Regions from separate parts of the Martinezella sp. CNPSo 3959 genome, predicted to be linked through region 1. Evidence: predicted binding sites of a transcription regulator. Region 1 holds the regulator's gene; each other region holds the start of a gene.

Region 1 (5,357 bases):
CGTCGCCAATCCCTCGATCATAGGGACGACGCAGAACGTCACCTTCCTTGCCAGCTCCAATATCGATTCAGCCAACAAGGGCCAGATCGATCTGACGGTCGATGAGAAGGATCGCAAGATATCCGACCGCCAGGTCGCCTGGATGAAGCAACTCAGCGAAAGCGGTGCGCTTTACAAGGCCTTCAACAGCGGTCTCTTCCTGTCGGGCAACTCGAGCCGACCCGAAGCCGCCGGGCTCGGCGTCGCTCTGATCGGCTCGTTCTACCTGATGCTGACCGTTCTCGTGCTTGCCTTGCCGGTCGGCGTCGCCGCCTCGATCTATCTGGAGGAGTTCGCACCGAAGAACCGGCTGACGGACCTGATCGAGGTCAACATCAACAATCTCGCGGCCGTCCCATCGATCGTCTACGGCCTGCTGGGTCTCTCGGTCTTCATCAACATGATGGGACTGCCACGCTCTGCCTCGCTGGTCGGCGGTCTCGTGCTGAGCCTGATGACGCTGCCGATGATCATTATCGCCACACGCTCGGCGCTGCGGGCCGTACCGCCGTCGATCCGCAGCGCGGCGCTCGGTCTTGGTGCATCGCGCATGCAGATGGTCTTCCATCACGTGTTGCCGCTTGCGATGCCGGGCATTCTGACGGGCACGATCCTCGGGCTTGCGCACGCGCTTGGCGAGACTGCGCCGCTGCTTCTGATCGGCATGGTCGCTTTCGTCGCCAACTATCCGGCATCGCCGCTCGAACCTTCGACGGCGCTGCCGGTGCAGATCTACATGTGGGCGAGCGAAGCCGAGCGGGCCTTTGTCGAAAGGACGTCGGGTGCCATCATCGTGCTTCTCTTCTTCCTCGTCGCGATGAACATCGGCGCCATCCTGCTGCGCCGCCGCTTTGAGCGGCGCTGGTAAGGGAGGGCGCACGAAATGAACATGATGACGGAAGCCGCCAGCGAAAAAGCATTGTCCAGGAAGATGATGACGATCCCCTACAAGATGATCGGCCAGGACGTTTCTGTGTTCTACGGCGACAAGCGGGCGCTCTTTGACGTCAATTTGAAGATCCGCGCGAATACGGTTACGGCTTTGATCGGCCCTTCCGGTTGCGGCAAGTCCACCTTCCTGCGCTGCCTCAATCGCATGAACGATACGATCGAGACCTGCCGCGTCACCGGCAAGATCACGCTCGACGATCAGGATGTCTACGACGACAGCATCGACGTGGTGGAGTTGCGCGCCCGCGTCGGCATGGTCTTCCAGAAGCCCAACCCGTTTCCGAAGTCCATCTATGAGAACGTCGCCTACGGCCCGCGCATCCATGGCCTGCATCGCTCAAAGGCCGATCTCGAGCATATCGTCGAGCGCAGTCTTCAGAAGGCCGGTCTCTGGGGCGAGGTGAAGGATCGGCTCCATGATGCCGGCACGAGCCTGTCCGGCGGTCAGCAGCAGCGTCTGTGCATCGCCCGCGCCGTCGCGGTCAGTCCGGAAGTCATCCTGATGGACGAGCCATGCTCGGCGCTCGACCCCATCGCAACCGCCAAGGTTGAGGATCTCATCCACGAACTGCGGGAGAATTTCACCATCGTCATCGTGACGCACTCCATGCAGCAGGCAGCCCGCGTCTCGCAGCGTACCGCAATGTTCCATCTCGGCCACCTGGTCGAGGAGAACGACACCGATAAGATGTTCACCAATCCCGACGATTTCCGCACGCAGGATTACATCATGGGCCGTTTTGGTTGATGATGTCAGGCGCGCGGCTCATTTCACACAGTTCACCTTGAGGATAGAAAAATGGTCTCCACTCACATTCTCTCTGCCTATGACGAAGACCTGAAGTTCCTGACGCGCCGCATTGCTGAAATGGGCGGCCTGGCAGAGCAGATGGTTAGCGACAGCGTACGCGCGCTGGTCAACAGCGACACTGCCCTGGCCCAGAAGGTCATCTCCGACGACGTCGTTCTCGATCATGCCGAGCGCGAAGTCGGCGACAAGGCGATCGTCACCATCGCCCGCCGTCAGCCGATGGCGGCTGACCTGCGTGAAATCATGGGCTCGATCCGCATCGCCTCCGATCTGGAGCGCGTCGGCGATCTCGGCAAGAACACCGCAAAGCGCGTCATCGCCGTCCAGGGCACCGGTGTCCCGCGCCGTCTCGCTCGCGGCATCGAGCATCTCTCCGAACTGGCGCTGAGCCAGCTCAAGGAAGTTCTGGATGTCTACGCGACCCGCTCGCCGGACAAGGCCGTGTCGATCCGCGAACGCGACGAGGAAATCGACGCCATGTACACCTCGCTCTTTCGCGAGATGCTGACCTACATGATGGAAGATCCGCGCAACATCACCACCTGCACGCATCTTCTTTTCTGCGCCAAGAACATCGAGCGCATCGGCGATCATGCCACCAACATCGCCGAGACGATCTATTACATGGCGACGGGCGCGCAGCCGGAAGGCGAGCGCCCGAAGGACGATACCGCCAATACCGTCGGCGCAGTGACGGAATAATCCGAAAGCGAAGAAAGGAGACCATAGGCGCATGGTTCCGAGAGTTGCTGTTGTAGAAGACGAGGAAGCGCTCAGCGTTCTGCTGCGCTACAATCTTGAGGCCGAAGGCTTCGAGGTAGACACGATCCTCAGAGGCGATGAGGCCGAGCTGCGTCTCCAGGAGCGCATCCCCGATCTCCTGATCCTCGACTGGATGCTCCCCGGCGTGTCCGGCATCGAGCTCTGCCGCCGGCTGCGTATGCGGCCGGAGACGGAGCGTCTGCCGATCATCATGCTGACGGCGCGCGGCGAGGAAAGCGAGCGCGTGCGCGGGCTTTCGACCGGCGCGGACGATTATGTCGTCAAGCCGTTCTCGACGCCGGAGCTGATGGCCCGCGTCAAGGCGATGCTGCGGCGTGCCCGCCCGGAGGTTCTCTCCACGGTGCTGCGCTGCGGCGATATCGAGCTGGATCGCGAAACCCATCGCGTCCACCGCAAGAGCCGCGAAGTGCGGCTGGGGCCCACGGAATTCCGCCTGCTGGAGTTCCTGATGTCCTCGCCGGGCCGCGTCTTCTCGCGTTCGCAGCTGCTGGACGGCGTATGGGGTCACGATATCTACGTCGACGAACGCACGGTCGACGTCCATGTCGGCCGCCTGCGCAAGGCGCTCAATTTCTCCAATATGCAGGATGTCATCCGCACCGTTCGCGGCGCGGGCTACTCCATGGAGGCCTGATCGGGTATCCCCGATCAGGCATTCAACATAGCGGCGGAAACAGAAAACAGGCCCCAAGGGCCCGTTTCTTTTATCTCATCGATGGCGCGTCTCAGCCGCGTGGTTGCGCTGGCCGACGGCGTTCATGCACCGGCTGGTAGGCCAGGCGCTGATGGTAGGTGCAGTAAGGCGATGAATCTGGGCTTTCGTTGCCGCAGAAATGGAAATCGTCCTTCAGCGGATCGCCGACCGGCCACTTGCAGGTGCGCTCCGTCAGTTCCGTCAGGCCGAGGCGGCGGGAGATCGGAACGACGACGTTCGATGCCGGGCGATACTGGATTTCATTGACGGAATCGATCTCGATCTCTTCCTTCAGCATGGTTGCGCCCTGCTGGCGGGCAACCACCGTGCGGGTAGCAACGCGCGATCCGTAGGTCGCAGCGCGAGGTGCCGCTGCGCTTCGCTTCGGCGTGCGCGCTGCGGTTGTCGTGCCGCCCGCCTTCGCTCGGCCGGGGAGGTTCAGGCGATGTACCTTGCCGATAACGGCATTACGGCTCACGCCACCGAGCTGCGCAGCGATCTGGCTGGCGCTCAATCCTTCGGACCATAGCTTTTTCAGCTTCTCGACGCGTTCGTCTGTCCAATTCATGCCCTGTCTCCGCTGTCGCGTTTCCGATGGCAGAATCCCTCACCATTGCCTCGCATGGTATCGAGGCGCGAAACGCTCTAAAATTGTGGTGACTAGTTCCGCCGCATGCAGTCTAGCAATTGGTTTTTAACCTAGTGTGAGGCTGACTCCGTGACAAGAGTCGCGGGAATCTTGAGGAATCGATTTCGAGGTTTTCCCCAACTTGCTGTCCGGGCGTGGCATTTCTGCCATAGGCGCCGCCCGATGCATCTCTTTTGCCGGCAAGCGTTTTCTCGCACCTGCTAAAACGGCAGTTTTGTTGACATCGCGGTGCAAAACATCAATAGTGCCCAAGCCGCCGCAAGGCGGCATTTTTGATTTTTTCGGACCCGTTTCATCAAATGGAAGCGATCGGTCCTTAAAGTTGTGATCAGGAGATATGGCCATGGCCGAGACCACGCCGCTTTACGACACCTACTTGCGCGCTCCGCTGCGGTTCGAGCGAGGCGAGGGCGTCTGGCTGGTCACTGAGAATGGCGAACGCTACCTCGATTTCGCAGCCGGCGTCGCGGTCAATTCGCTCGGTCATGCTCATCCCCATCTTGTCGCCGAGCTGAAGGCGCAGGCCGACAAGGTCTGGCACCTGTCCAACCTCTATGAGGTGCCCGGCCAGGAGAAGCTGTCGAAGCGGCTGACGGAGGTGACCTTCGCCGACAAGGTGTTCTTCACCAATTCGGGCGCGGAGGCGCTGGAGTGCGCCATCAAGACTGCGCGGCGCTATCAGTTCGCCAAGGGGCATCCCGAGAAGTTCCATATCATCACCTTCGAAGGCGCCTTCCACGGCCGCACCATCGCAACGATCGCCGCCGGTGGCCAGGAGAAGTATATCGAAGGCTTCGGCCCGAAGGCACCGGGCTTCGACCAGGTGGAGTTCGGCGATCTCGATGCCGTGCGCGCCGCCATCACGGATGCGACGGCTGCGATCCTGATCGAGCCGGTTCAGGGCGAGGGCGGCATCCGCCCGGCGACCAACGAATTCCTGCGGGGGCTGCGGGAGATCTGCGATGAGCACGGCCTGCTTTTGATCCTCGACGAAGTTCAGTGCGGTGTCGGCCGTACCGGCAAGCTCTTTGCCCATGAATGGTCCGGCATCAAGCCTGACATCATGGCGGTCGCCAAGGGTATCGGCGGCGGTTTCCCGCTCGGTGCGTGCCTTGCGACGGCAGAAGCTGCTTCCGGCATGAAGGCCGGCACGCATGGCTCGACCTATGGCGGCAATCCGCTTGCCATGGCAGTCGGCAATGCGGTTCTCGATATCGTGCTTGCCGAAGGCTTCCTGCAGCATGTGCGCGATGTCTCGCTGGTCTTCCGCCAGGGGCTCGCCTCGCTCAAGGATCGTTTTCCTGACATCATCGAGGACGTTCGCGGCGAAGGCCTGATGCTCGGCATCAAGGCGGCCATTCCGCAGGCGGACCTGCTGCAGGCGATCCGTGCCGAGCGTCTGCTCGGCGTTCCGGCCGGCGATAACGTCA
Region 2 (5,357 bases), on a different contig from region 1:
GCAACGGTCGCATCGCCACGACCTATGCCTATCCGGTCAAGGTCGCCGGCCGCTATGTGATGGACCCCTCGCCGACGCCGAAGTTCGACAATCCGAAAATGCACTTGTCCGACGCGCTGCAGCTGTTCGGCGCCGGCCGTGAGAAGCGTATCTATGCCGTGCCGCCCTACACCGAAGTCGTCAGCCTGGATTTCGAGGACCATCCCTTCGAAGTGCAGCGCTTCGACAAGCCCTGCGCGCTTTGCGGAGCCGAGCAGGTCTATCTTGACGAGGTGATCCTCGACGACAAGGGCGGACGCATGTTCGTCTGCTCCGATACCGATTTCTGCGAAGACCGTCGCGCCCACGGCCATATCGGCTCGATGCTGGCACCCAACCAGGAGGCTGCCGAATGAGTGACTCACCCCTTCTGAAGGTCAAGGACGTCTCGAAATTCTACGGCAGCCGCATCGGATGCCGCGATGTGTCCTTCGAGCTCTGGCCTGGCGAAGTACTGGCCATTGTCGGCGAATCCGGTTCCGGCAAGACGACGCTGCTCAATTGCATCTCGACGCGGCTGCTGCCGACGACGGGCAGCGTCGAATACCACATGCGCGACGAGACCTATCGCGATCTGTTCCGCATGAACGAGGCCGAGCGGCGCTTCCTGATGCGCACCGACTGGGGCTTCGTGCATCAGAACCCGGCCGATGGCCTGCGCATGACGGTTTCCGCCGGCGCCAATGTCGGCGAGCGGCTGATGGCGATCGGCAACCGCCACTACGGCAATATCCGCAACACCGCCATTGACTGGCTGGAGCGGGTGGAGATCGATGCCGACCGCATCGACGACCAGCCGCGCGCCTTCTCGGGCGGCATGCGCCAGCGCCTGCAGATCGCCCGCAATCTGGTGACCGGCCCTCGCCTCGTCTTCATGGACGAACCGACCGGCGGCCTCGACGTCTCCGTGCAGGCCCGTCTGCTTGACCTCGTGCGTGGCCTCGTCAACGATCTCGGCCTTTCGGCCATCATCGTCACGCACGATCTCGCGGTTGCCCGTCTCCTGTCGCATCGGATGATGGTGATGAAGGACGGACAGGTAATCGAACACGGTTTGACCGACCGGGTGCTCGACGATCCGCGCGAACCCTATACGCAACTGCTGGTCTCTTCGATCCTGCAGGTCTGAGGAACAAACATGGCAACCCCACTCGTCGTTTCCGAAGTCTTCAAGAGCTTCACCATGCATCTGCGCGACGGCATCCGCCTGCCTGTCGTCGCCGATGTCTCCTTCTCCGTCGCCGCGCGCGAATGCGTCGTGCTCGGCGGTCCGTCCGGCATTGGCAAGAGTTCGCTGCTGAAGATGATCTATGGCAATTATGCCGTCGACAGCGGCCAAATCCTTGTTACTCACCGGGACAGGATCGTCGATCTCGCCACGGCCGATCCGCGCACCGTGCTCGATGTCCGTCGCCAGACCATGGGCTATGTCAGCCAGTTCCTGCGCACCGTGCCGCGCGTTGCCGCCATCGATGTGGTTGCCGAGCCGTTGCTCAGCCGTGGCGTGACCGTGAGCGAGGCCCGCGACAGGGCCGCGGAACTGCTCGCACAACTGAACTTGCCGAAGGAACTCTGGCAGCTGCCGCCTGCCACCTTCTCCGGCGGCGAGCAGCAGCGCGTCAACATTGCGCGCGGCTTCATCACCGACCACGCCATCCTGCTGCTCGACGAGCCAACGGCGTCGCTCGATGCCCGCAACCGGGCCGTTGTCGTCGACATGATCGAGCAGAAGAAGAAAGCCGGCGTCGCGCTTCTCGGCATTTTCCATGACGAGGAGGTGCGCGAGGCCGTCGGCAGCCGCATTCTCGATGTCTCGCAGTTCTCGCCGCGGAAGGCCGCCGCATGAGCCGCAAATTGGGCGAAACGCCTTTCATCAGCCCTTCGGCGAGCGTCAGCAATTCGACGCTCGGCCGCTATACCGAAGTCTCCGACCGCTGCCGCATCGACGAAGTCGAGATTGGCGACTATTCCTACATCATGCAGGATGGTGCGGTCTGGTGCGCGACGATCGGCAAGTTCGTCAACATCGCCGCCGCCGTGCGTATCAACGCCACCAACCATCCGACATGGCGCGCCACGCTGCACCATTTCACCTACCGGGCCGCCGACTACTGGCCGGATGCCGATATGGAGACGGATTTCTTCACCTGGCGGCGCGACAACCGGGTCATCATCGGTCACGACGTCTGGATCGGCCATGGTGCCACCATCCTGCCGGGTGTAACGGTCGGCAATGGTGCCGTCATTGGGGCGGGCGCGGTCGTCTCCAAAGATGTCGCGCCCTACACGATCGTCGGCGGCGTGCCGGCCAAGCTGATCCGCGAACGCTTCACCGCCGAAGTCGGTGCGCGCATGGATAGACTTGCCTGGTGGGATTGGAATCACGACCGCCTGCGCACGGCGCTTGCCGATTTCCGCACCCTGTCTGCGGAAGAGTTTTTGGGTCGTTACGCCGCCTGAGGACGCTTTCTACCCTCATCGGGCTTGCGAGGCGGTGACAAGCGATCCAGCTTTCAGATGATCCTTGCAAGGACGGGATCGAGAGGAGTTTCCATGGCAAAGCAATTTTCCAGCATCGACGACCGGCTGCGCGATTTCATCGCGCGGCAGCACATCTTCTTCACGGCATCTGCGACATCGGCGTCCCGGGTCAATGTTTCGCCGCGCGAAACGCTGTGCCTGCGCATCATCTCCCCAAATACCGCCATCTATCTCGACCGCACCGGCAGCGGCAATGAGACATCGGCCCATATGAAGGCCGATGGCCGGCTGACGATCATGTTTTGCGCCGTCGAAGGGCCGCCGATGATCCTGCGCCTCTATGGCCGCGGGCGGATCATCCATCGCTCGACACCCGAATATCGGGAATTGCTGCACGATCACTATGCGGGCGAAGAGCCCCTCGGCGCACGGCAGATCGTATGGCTGGACTTCGATCTCGTGCAGACCTCCTGCGGCTTCGGCGTACCGCTCTTTTCCTATGAAGGCGAGAGGCCGAGCCTCGACCAGTGGGCCAAAGCCAAGGGTCCTGATGGCATTGAAGAATATCGGCGCGAGAAGAATAGCTTCAGCATGGACGGCCTGCCGACAGGCATGTTTGACGGCTAAACATAACGGAAAGCTCTCAGCCGGCTAATCTTGCAAAAACGACGGGAATTGTAACAGCAGTTACATAAAACTGACATCGGAGCTTCATGAAGCGGGACTAATCGGTTGCCTTGTGATTGGCGCCGACCCCGTCGAAACTCCCTTCGAGGCAGGGGCATGCGCCCATTCTTAGCACCGGTACCGCTGAAATTTCTGCAGCCCGGCAGCCGCGAAAGGGAAGCACTATGTTCGAACTCAGGAATGTCTCGCGCCGGTTTGGAAACAAGCTCGCTGTCGATTCCGTGACTTTGGACATACCGCAGGGACAGATGGTCGGCGTCATAGGCCGATCCGGTGCCGGCAAGTCGACTTTGCTGCGCATGATCAATCGCCTCGCCGATCCGAGTTCCGGTTCCATCCATTTCGCCGGCACCGAGGTTTCGAAGCTCAGCGGCCGTGCGCTGCGCAGCTGGCAGCGCGATTGCGCCATGATCTTCCAGCAGTTCAACCTCGTTCCGCGCCTCGACGTGCTTACCAACGTCATGCTCGGCCGCCTCAACCAGCGCTCGACGGTACTGAGCCTGCTGTCCGTCTTTTCCCGTGAGGAACGCATTGAAGCCATCGCGGCACTCGAGCGCCTCGGCATCGAGCAGACGGCTCTGCAGATGGCCGGCACGCTTTCCGGCGGCCAGCAGCAGCGCGTCGCCATCGCTCGCGCCCTGATGCAGCAGCCGAAGATGATGCTGGCCGACGAGCCGATCGCCTCGCTCGATCCCCTGAATGCCAAGATCGTCATGGATGCGCTACGGGATATCAACGAGCGCGAAGGTATCACCGTCATCACCAATTTGCATACGCTGGATACGGCGCGCAATTACTGCGAACGCATCGTCGGCATGGCAGGTGGCAAAGTCGTCTTCGACGGCAAGCCGACCGATCTGACGGCAGCCGCCGTCAAGGAAATCTACGGCACCGACAAGGACGGCGCCGGCATCGACGAGACCATGACGTCGACATCCATCAACATCGCCGATCCGGCCGCCCAAGCCGCGGCGACTGAATCTGCCGGCCCGCAACCGCTGGCACTGGCCGGTCTCTGAGAGGGACGGCCGGGATCGAAGGCCCGCGTCAAGGGCGCATTTCTTCTATCAGACCGAAGACATCCGGGGACACCGGTTAATCAGGAGACGAACCCATGTTGAAGAAAGCACTCTTTGCCGCTACGGCGCTCGTTGCGCTCGCAGCCGGCGCTGCTGCCAACGCCGCAGATCTCAAGGAATTCCGCGTCGGTATTCTCGGCGGTGAAAACGAAGCCGACCGCCTGCGCAACTACGCCTGCCTTTCCGACCACCTGAAGAAGGAATTCGGTTTCGAGAAGGTTTCGCTGTTCCCGGCTGCCGACTATAACGGCGTTATCCAGGGCCTGCTCGGCGGCACGCTCGACTTCGCAGAACTCGGCGCTTCCGGCTACGCAGCCGTCGCCATCAAGGACCCGAAGGCCGTTACCCCGATTCTGACCACACAGCAGACCGACGGTGCGACCGGCTACTATTCGATCGGCCTCGCTCTCAAGTCCTCCGGCATCAAGACGATCGCCGACGCCAAGGGAAAGAAGCTCGGCTATGCCGATCCGGACTCCACGTCGGGCTACCTCGTTCCGCTGACGCAGATTCCGAAGACCACCGGCGCCCCGAACGACAAGTTCTTCGCCTCGACCCAGTTCAACGGCGGCCATGAGAACAACCTGCTCGCCGCCTATGACGGCAAGGTCGACGTTGCTGTCGACGATTCCTCGGGCATCGGCAATTTCAAGGATGGCTTCACCTCCGGTACCTTCCGCAAGGCCGTCGACAAGGGTACCGTCGACCCGAACAAGCTCGTCGAAGTTTGGCGTTCGCCGCTGATCCCGAACGGCCCGCTCGTCGTTCGCAACGCTCTCGGCACCGAATGGCAGACCAAGCTGGCCGACTTCTTCCTGAAGCTGCCGAGCACCGACGCCAAGTGCTTCAATGCTATCGAAGGCGGCGACTTCAAGGGCTACGTCAAGGTTACCCCGGATTTCTACAACGCCGTTATCGAAGTTCGTAAGGCTGCCATCGGCGGCTGATCCGCATCCCGATAATGGGGCGGCCGGCAACGGCCGCCCTTTTGCTATTCACACACCTTTGCCATTCACACCCTTTGCAATTCACAAGGGCAGGATTTCATGACGATCGCCGATACGCACCCGA
Region 3 (5,357 bases), on a different contig from region 1:
AGTGACCGACGGCGAGAGAATATGGGCCGGAAGCGCCGTCCCGAGCAGGATGGGACCGACATGCAGACCATCGGTCATGGTCTTGACCACGCCGAGCGTGATATTGGCCGCATCGAGATTGGGGAAGACCAATAGATTGGCTTCGCCGGAAAGCGCGCTGTCCGGCATAACGTGGCGGCGCAGGCTCTCGGAAATGGCGCTGTCGCCATGCATTTCGCCATCGACCTCCAGATCCGGCGCTGCCTTGCGGACGAGAGCCAGCGCTTCGCGCATCTTGGTAGCGCTTTCCGACTCCCGGGAGCCGAAGTTGGAATGCGAGACGAGGGCAGCGCGCGGCTCGATGCCGAAGCGCTTGATTTCCTCGGCAGCCAGCCAGGTGGATTCCGCGATTTCCTCGGCTGTCGGATTAAAGGTCACATAGGTATCGGTGTAGAAAGTCGCGCCCCGCTGCGAAATGAGCAGGCTCAATGCCGAGAAATCACGAACGTCCGGCCGCTTGCCGATGACCTGGCGGACGATGCGCAAATGACGCTCATAACGGCCTTCGAGACCGCAGATGAGCGCATCGGCTTCGCCGCGCTTCAGAGCAAGTGCGCCGATGACGGTCGTATTGGTGCGAACGATGGTGCGCGCTGCTTCGGGGATAACGCCCGCGCGGCCGACCAGCGAGAAATAAAGCTCGACATATTCGCGGAAGCGGGGATCGTCTTCCGGATTGATGACGGCAAAATCGGTATTCGGACGGATCTTCAGGCCGTAGCGCTTCAGGCGCGTCTCGATGACGGAAGGACGGCCGATCAGGATCGGGACGGCCGTGCCTTCTTCAAGAAGAACCTGGGCGGCGCGCAGCACGCGTTCGTCCTCGCCTTCGGAAAAGACGACGCGCTTGCGCTCGGCAATCTTCGCGGCCGCAAAGATCGGCTTCATGACGAAGCCCGAGCGGAAGACGAAGCGGTTGAGCTCGTCCATATAAGCGTCGAAATCGGTGATCGGACGCAGGGCGACGCCGCTGTCTGCGGCTGCCTTTGCCACGGCCGGCGCAATGCGCAGGATGAGGCGCGGGTCGAAGGGCGAAGGGATCAGATAGTTGGGCCCGAAGACCGGAGTTTCGCCGGTATAGGCCCGCGCCGCGACATCGGAAGGCTCCTCGCGGGCAAGTGCTGCGATGGCGCGCACGGCGGCCATCTTCATCTCTTCGTTGATCGTCTTCGCGCCGCAATCGAGCGCGCCGCGGAAGATATAGGGGAAGCAGAGGACGTTGTTGACTTGGTTCGGGAAATCCGAGCGGCCGGTGCAGATCATCGCATCGGGGCGGGCGGCACGGGCGAGATCCGGCATGATTTCCGGCGTCGGATTGGCGAGCGCCATGATCAGCGGCTTTTCGGCCATCTGCGCCAGCAGTTCGGGCTTCAGCACGCCGGCGGCGGACAGGCCGAGGAAGACGTCGGCGCCCGGAATGGATTCGGCCAGCACGCGCTTGTCGCTGTCCTGGGCGTACACGGACTTCCACTCGTCCATCAGGACGTTGCGGTCCTTGTAGACCAAGCCTTCGATATCATGAACCCAGATGTTTTCGCGCCTGGCGCCGAGAATGACGAGCAGGTTGAGGCAGGCAAGCGCGGCTGCGCCCGCGCCGGAGGCGACGATCTTGACCTCTTCGATCTTCTTGCCGGCCAGTTCCAGTCCGTTGAGGATGGCGGCAGCGACGATGATGGCGGTGCCGTGCTGATCGTCGTGGAAGACCGGAATTTCCATTTTCTCGCGCAGGCGGCGCTCGACGTCGAAGCATTCCGGCGCTTTGATGTCTTCGAGATTGATACCGCCGAAGGTCGGTTCGAGCGCCGAGACGGTGTTGACCATCTCATCGACCGTCGGCGCTGCGATTTCGATGTCGAAGACATCGATGCCGGCGAATTTCTTGAAGAGAACGGCCTTGCCTTCCATGACTGGCTTGGAAGCGAGCGGGCCGATATTGCCGAGGCCGAGGACCGCCGAACCGTTGGAAATCACCGCTACGAGATTGGCGCGGGACGTGTAATAAGCGGCCGTTTCCGGATTGTCGCGAATGGCAAGACAGGGCGCGGCGACGCCGGGCGAATAGGCAAGCGCCAGATCGCGCTGGTTGCCGAGCGGCTTGGTGGCCTGGATTTCAAGCTTGCCGGGGCGGGGATAGCGATGGAAATAGAGCGCCTGTTCATCGAAATCGCCACTCGCCATGTTTTCGGCTTTTTTCGAAGTGTCGTGCGTATCCATCTCGCGGTCTCCATTCCTGCCTGCGCTTTGAGTCTTCTGCATACATCAATCGCTTCGCCTTCACAGTATGGAATTGAGGTCACAAAGCGTTTTTGTCGCGACAAAACTGAATTGCCTTTTTTGCAAGAATTAAGCGGCGCGCGTCCCTTGGATCGAACGCTGCGCTGGCGGCTGAGCCGTCAAGCACAGGGATTGTCATCTTCCTGAAACACGAGTCTGGTTTTGGAATAGCCAACGTAGGATAGGGCACGGACGTATAGTTCGTGAATGAAAACATGGACCCCCGGCATTTCCGAACGCTATTCATTTCTGACGTGCACCTCGGCTCGAAGGCCGCCAAGGCGGACTACCTGCTCGACTTTCTCCGTCATCACGAAGCCGATACCATATTTCTGGTCGGTGACATCGTGGATGGCTGGAGACTGAAGCGAAACTGGTACTGGCCCCAGCACTGCAACGACGTGGTCCAGAAGCTCCTGCGCAAGGCGCGCAAGGGTACGCGCATCGTCTATATCCCCGGCAATCACGACGAATTCCTGCGTGACTTCCCCGGCATGCATTTCGGCGGCATCGAGGTGGCGCAGCGCGCCATGCATGAAACGGCCGACGGCAAGAAATATCTGGTGCTACATGGCGATGAATTCGATGTCGTCGTCCGCAATGCCCGCCTGCTCGCCTATCTTGGTGATTGGGCCTATGACACGGCAATCCTGATCAACATCGGCCTTGCAGCGGTACGCCGCCGGCTGAACATGCCATACTGGTCCTTCTCGGCCTGGGCGAAGCTGCAGGTAAAGCACGCCGTCAATTTCATCGGCGAATTTCAGCGTGTCGTGGCCGAAGAGGCCAAGCGCAACGACGCCGATGGCGTCATCTGCGGCCATATCCACCATGCGGTGATCGAGGATCTCGATGGCATCCGTTACATCAACACGGGCGACTGGGTGGAAAGCTGCACGGCGATTGCCGAACACGAAGACGGCACGTTCGAGCTGATTACCTGGCAGAATATTCTCGAGACGCAACCGGTTGGCTCGCCTGTCGAGGAAATGCCGCGGGCACTCGGGGCACAGGCAGCATAATTCTGCGCCTGTTCACAGGCTTGCTAATAGCTTGTCATAATTATTGAACGCCTCCGGCTTCGGTTTTTCCGAAACGGTACGGTTTGGCCATTTCTCGCCATAGTCGTATTCTCGATAGCGTGATAGGGACAAATGAGTTCCCTTCAGGTCTGTCATGATTCCCGCGATCAAGTCCTTCCAGGGCGAGGGTGCGCCTCCATATTTCCGCTTGCGCACTGCCTTGTCCTACTGCGCTCCGTTGTTCGTCAACGGAATTGCCCTGCCGTTTTTCCCCGTCTGGCTGGCGGGGCTGAATTTCAATGACCATGAGATCGGCCTGGTGCTTGCCATTCCCATGGTCGTTCGGGTGCTCGTGACACCCATCATCGCGGTGCTCGCCGATCATATGACGGAGCGGGCGGATGTGTTGCTATGGTCGGGTGCCCTGTCGCTGCTGACGGCTGTCGCGCTCTACTGGACGAGCGACTTCTGGCCGGTGCTTCTGGTCTACGGCATTCAGGGCGCCACCTACGCGCCTTACGTGCCCGTGGTTGAGTCGATCGCCATGTCGGGCGTGCGCCGCTGGGGCTTCGACTATGGCTCCATGCGGGTCTGGGGATCGATTACATTCATCCTGTCGACCCTTCTCGGCGGCCAGCTGATTGGCATGTGGGGCGGCACCACTGTCTTGCCGGTAATGGTGGCCGGATTCATTCTGACGACGCTGATGGGGTTTTTCGCCCCGCGCATCGGGCCGACGCGCCGGCGCAACCTGCCGATCAATCTGCAATCGCCGACCGGAAATCTGCGCTCGCCGCACTTGCTCATCACTATGATCGGCGTGTCGATCCAGCAATCGAGCCATGCGATGCTTTATACGTTTGCATCGATCTACTGGCATAAGCTTGGCTTTTCCGGCGCGCAAATTGCTGTTCTATGGAGCATCGGCGTCGCGGCTGAGGTGATGGTTTTCTTCCTGTCGAAGAAGCTCAGTCGGCGGTTCAGCGCCTGGACATTGATCTTTTTCGGCGCGACCATGTGTATTCTGCGCTGGATCCTGTTTCCGATCAATTTCGGCTTCTTCGGCTATTTCATCCTGCAGTGTTTTCATTCCTGCACCTATGCCTGCGTCCACACAGGCATTCAGCGTCGCATAGTGGCCTCAGTGCACGAAACGCAGGAATCATCGGCCCAGGGGGCGTATTATTTTTACAATGGCATGTTCTTAGGGTTGATGACCCTTGCATCCGGCTATCTCTATGCCTGGCTTGACCTCGCCAGTTATTATGTCATGGCCGGCATTGCAGCCTTCGGGCTGGTTATGGTCATTTTCGCCTACGGGCTGCAGGCCAGGACGCCGGCAATCGGCGGCGGCGCTCACGGCGTATCCTGATGCGGTGCAACAAATTCATTTGGATATCAAAAAGCCGTGACATAAGTTGGCGTCGGCGCGAGATGGAAATTCCACGCATAGTCGGTGTATTAAGCATTGACCAAGCGGGCTCACCGAGTCGGCGTATGTTGTGCCAGATTTGAAAGACGCATGAGTTTGAAAGCAGCCGAGCAAAAGTCCGATGCACCGAAGATCGATGATGCGCCCGAAGGCGCAGGCCATCGCTATCGGCTGCAAGGCAATTGGCGCAGCGCCAATGTGCATGGCGTGCTGCGACAGATCGAGCAGTTGTCCAAGCGCAGCTCCGGCGGCGACGTCGTGATCGATCTTTCCGGTCTTTCGGATGTGGATACGGCAGGTGTGCTGCTGATCCGCCGGCTGAAAGAAAGCCAGGAAGCACACAAGGCTCGCGTTACGATCGAGGGGTCCAATCCGCATATCGACGAATTGCTGACGACTTTCGACGCGCATCCGGACGATGAGGCGGCAGCGGCGAAGCCGAGGAAATCATGGGCGGAGCGTTTCTTCGCGCCTATCGGCGAAAGCGTCTACGATATCTGGGGCAATCTCATTGCCGCCATGTATATACTGGGTTCGGCCGTGCGCGGCGGCCAGCTCAAGTTTGGCCGCGGCAGCGGTGTTTCGCCAGC

Evidence for each region. Region 1 encodes PhoB, which activates phosphate uptake and scavenging genes when phosphate is short. Its sites were predicted from a motif close to TGTCATNNANCTGTCAT; they were not measured.
Region 2: a site for PhoB is predicted at 3,219-3,235, ahead of phnC (phosphonate ABC transporter ATP-binding protein). Genes of this name have one in related genera too.
Region 3: a site for PhoB is predicted at 2,447-2,463, ahead of AC13RE_RS02530 (UDP-2,3-diacylglucosamine diphosphatase). Genes of this name have one in related genera too.

What each region holds. Positions count from the first base shown of each region.
Region 1 covers NZ_JBXSOV010000004.1:27,680-33,036, forward strand. Annotated here, with positions in the region: gene pstA (phosphate ABC transporter permease PstA) at 1-907, shown strand, start outside; gene pstB (phosphate ABC transporter ATP-binding protein PstB) at 923-1,738, shown strand; gene phoU (phosphate signaling complex protein PhoU) at 1,790-2,503, shown strand; gene phoB (phosphate regulon transcriptional regulator PhoB) at 2,535-3,218, shown strand; gene AC13RE_RS12590 (GcrA family cell cycle regulator) at 3,310-3,846, opposite strand; gene AC13RE_RS12595 (aspartate aminotransferase family protein) at 4,271-5,357, shown strand, end outside.
Region 2 covers NZ_JBXSOV010000018.1:40,560-45,916, reverse strand. Annotated here, with positions in the region: gene AC13RE_RS26185 (alpha-D-ribose 1-methylphosphonate 5-phosphate C-P-lyase PhnJ) at 1-395, shown strand, start outside; gene phnK (phosphonate C-P lyase system protein PhnK) at 392-1,168, shown strand; gene phnL (phosphonate C-P lyase system protein PhnL) at 1,178-1,885, shown strand; gene AC13RE_RS26170 (DapH/DapD/GlmU-related protein) at 1,882-2,499, shown strand; gene AC13RE_RS26165 (pyridoxamine 5'-phosphate oxidase family protein) at 2,593-3,147, shown strand; gene phnC (phosphonate ABC transporter ATP-binding protein) at 3,372-4,226, shown strand; gene phnD (phosphonate ABC transporter substrate-binding protein) at 4,322-5,233, shown strand; gene phnE (phosphonate ABC transporter, permease protein PhnE) at 5,333-5,357, shown strand, end outside.
Region 3 covers NZ_JBXSOV010000001.1:495,342-500,698, reverse strand. Annotated here, with positions in the region: gene AC13RE_RS02535 (NADP-dependent malic enzyme) at 1-2,253, opposite strand, end outside; gene AC13RE_RS02530 (UDP-2,3-diacylglucosamine diphosphatase) at 2,529-3,335, shown strand; gene AC13RE_RS02525 (MFS transporter) at 3,490-4,707, shown strand; gene AC13RE_RS02520 (MlaE family lipid ABC transporter permease subunit) at 4,858-5,357, shown strand, end outside.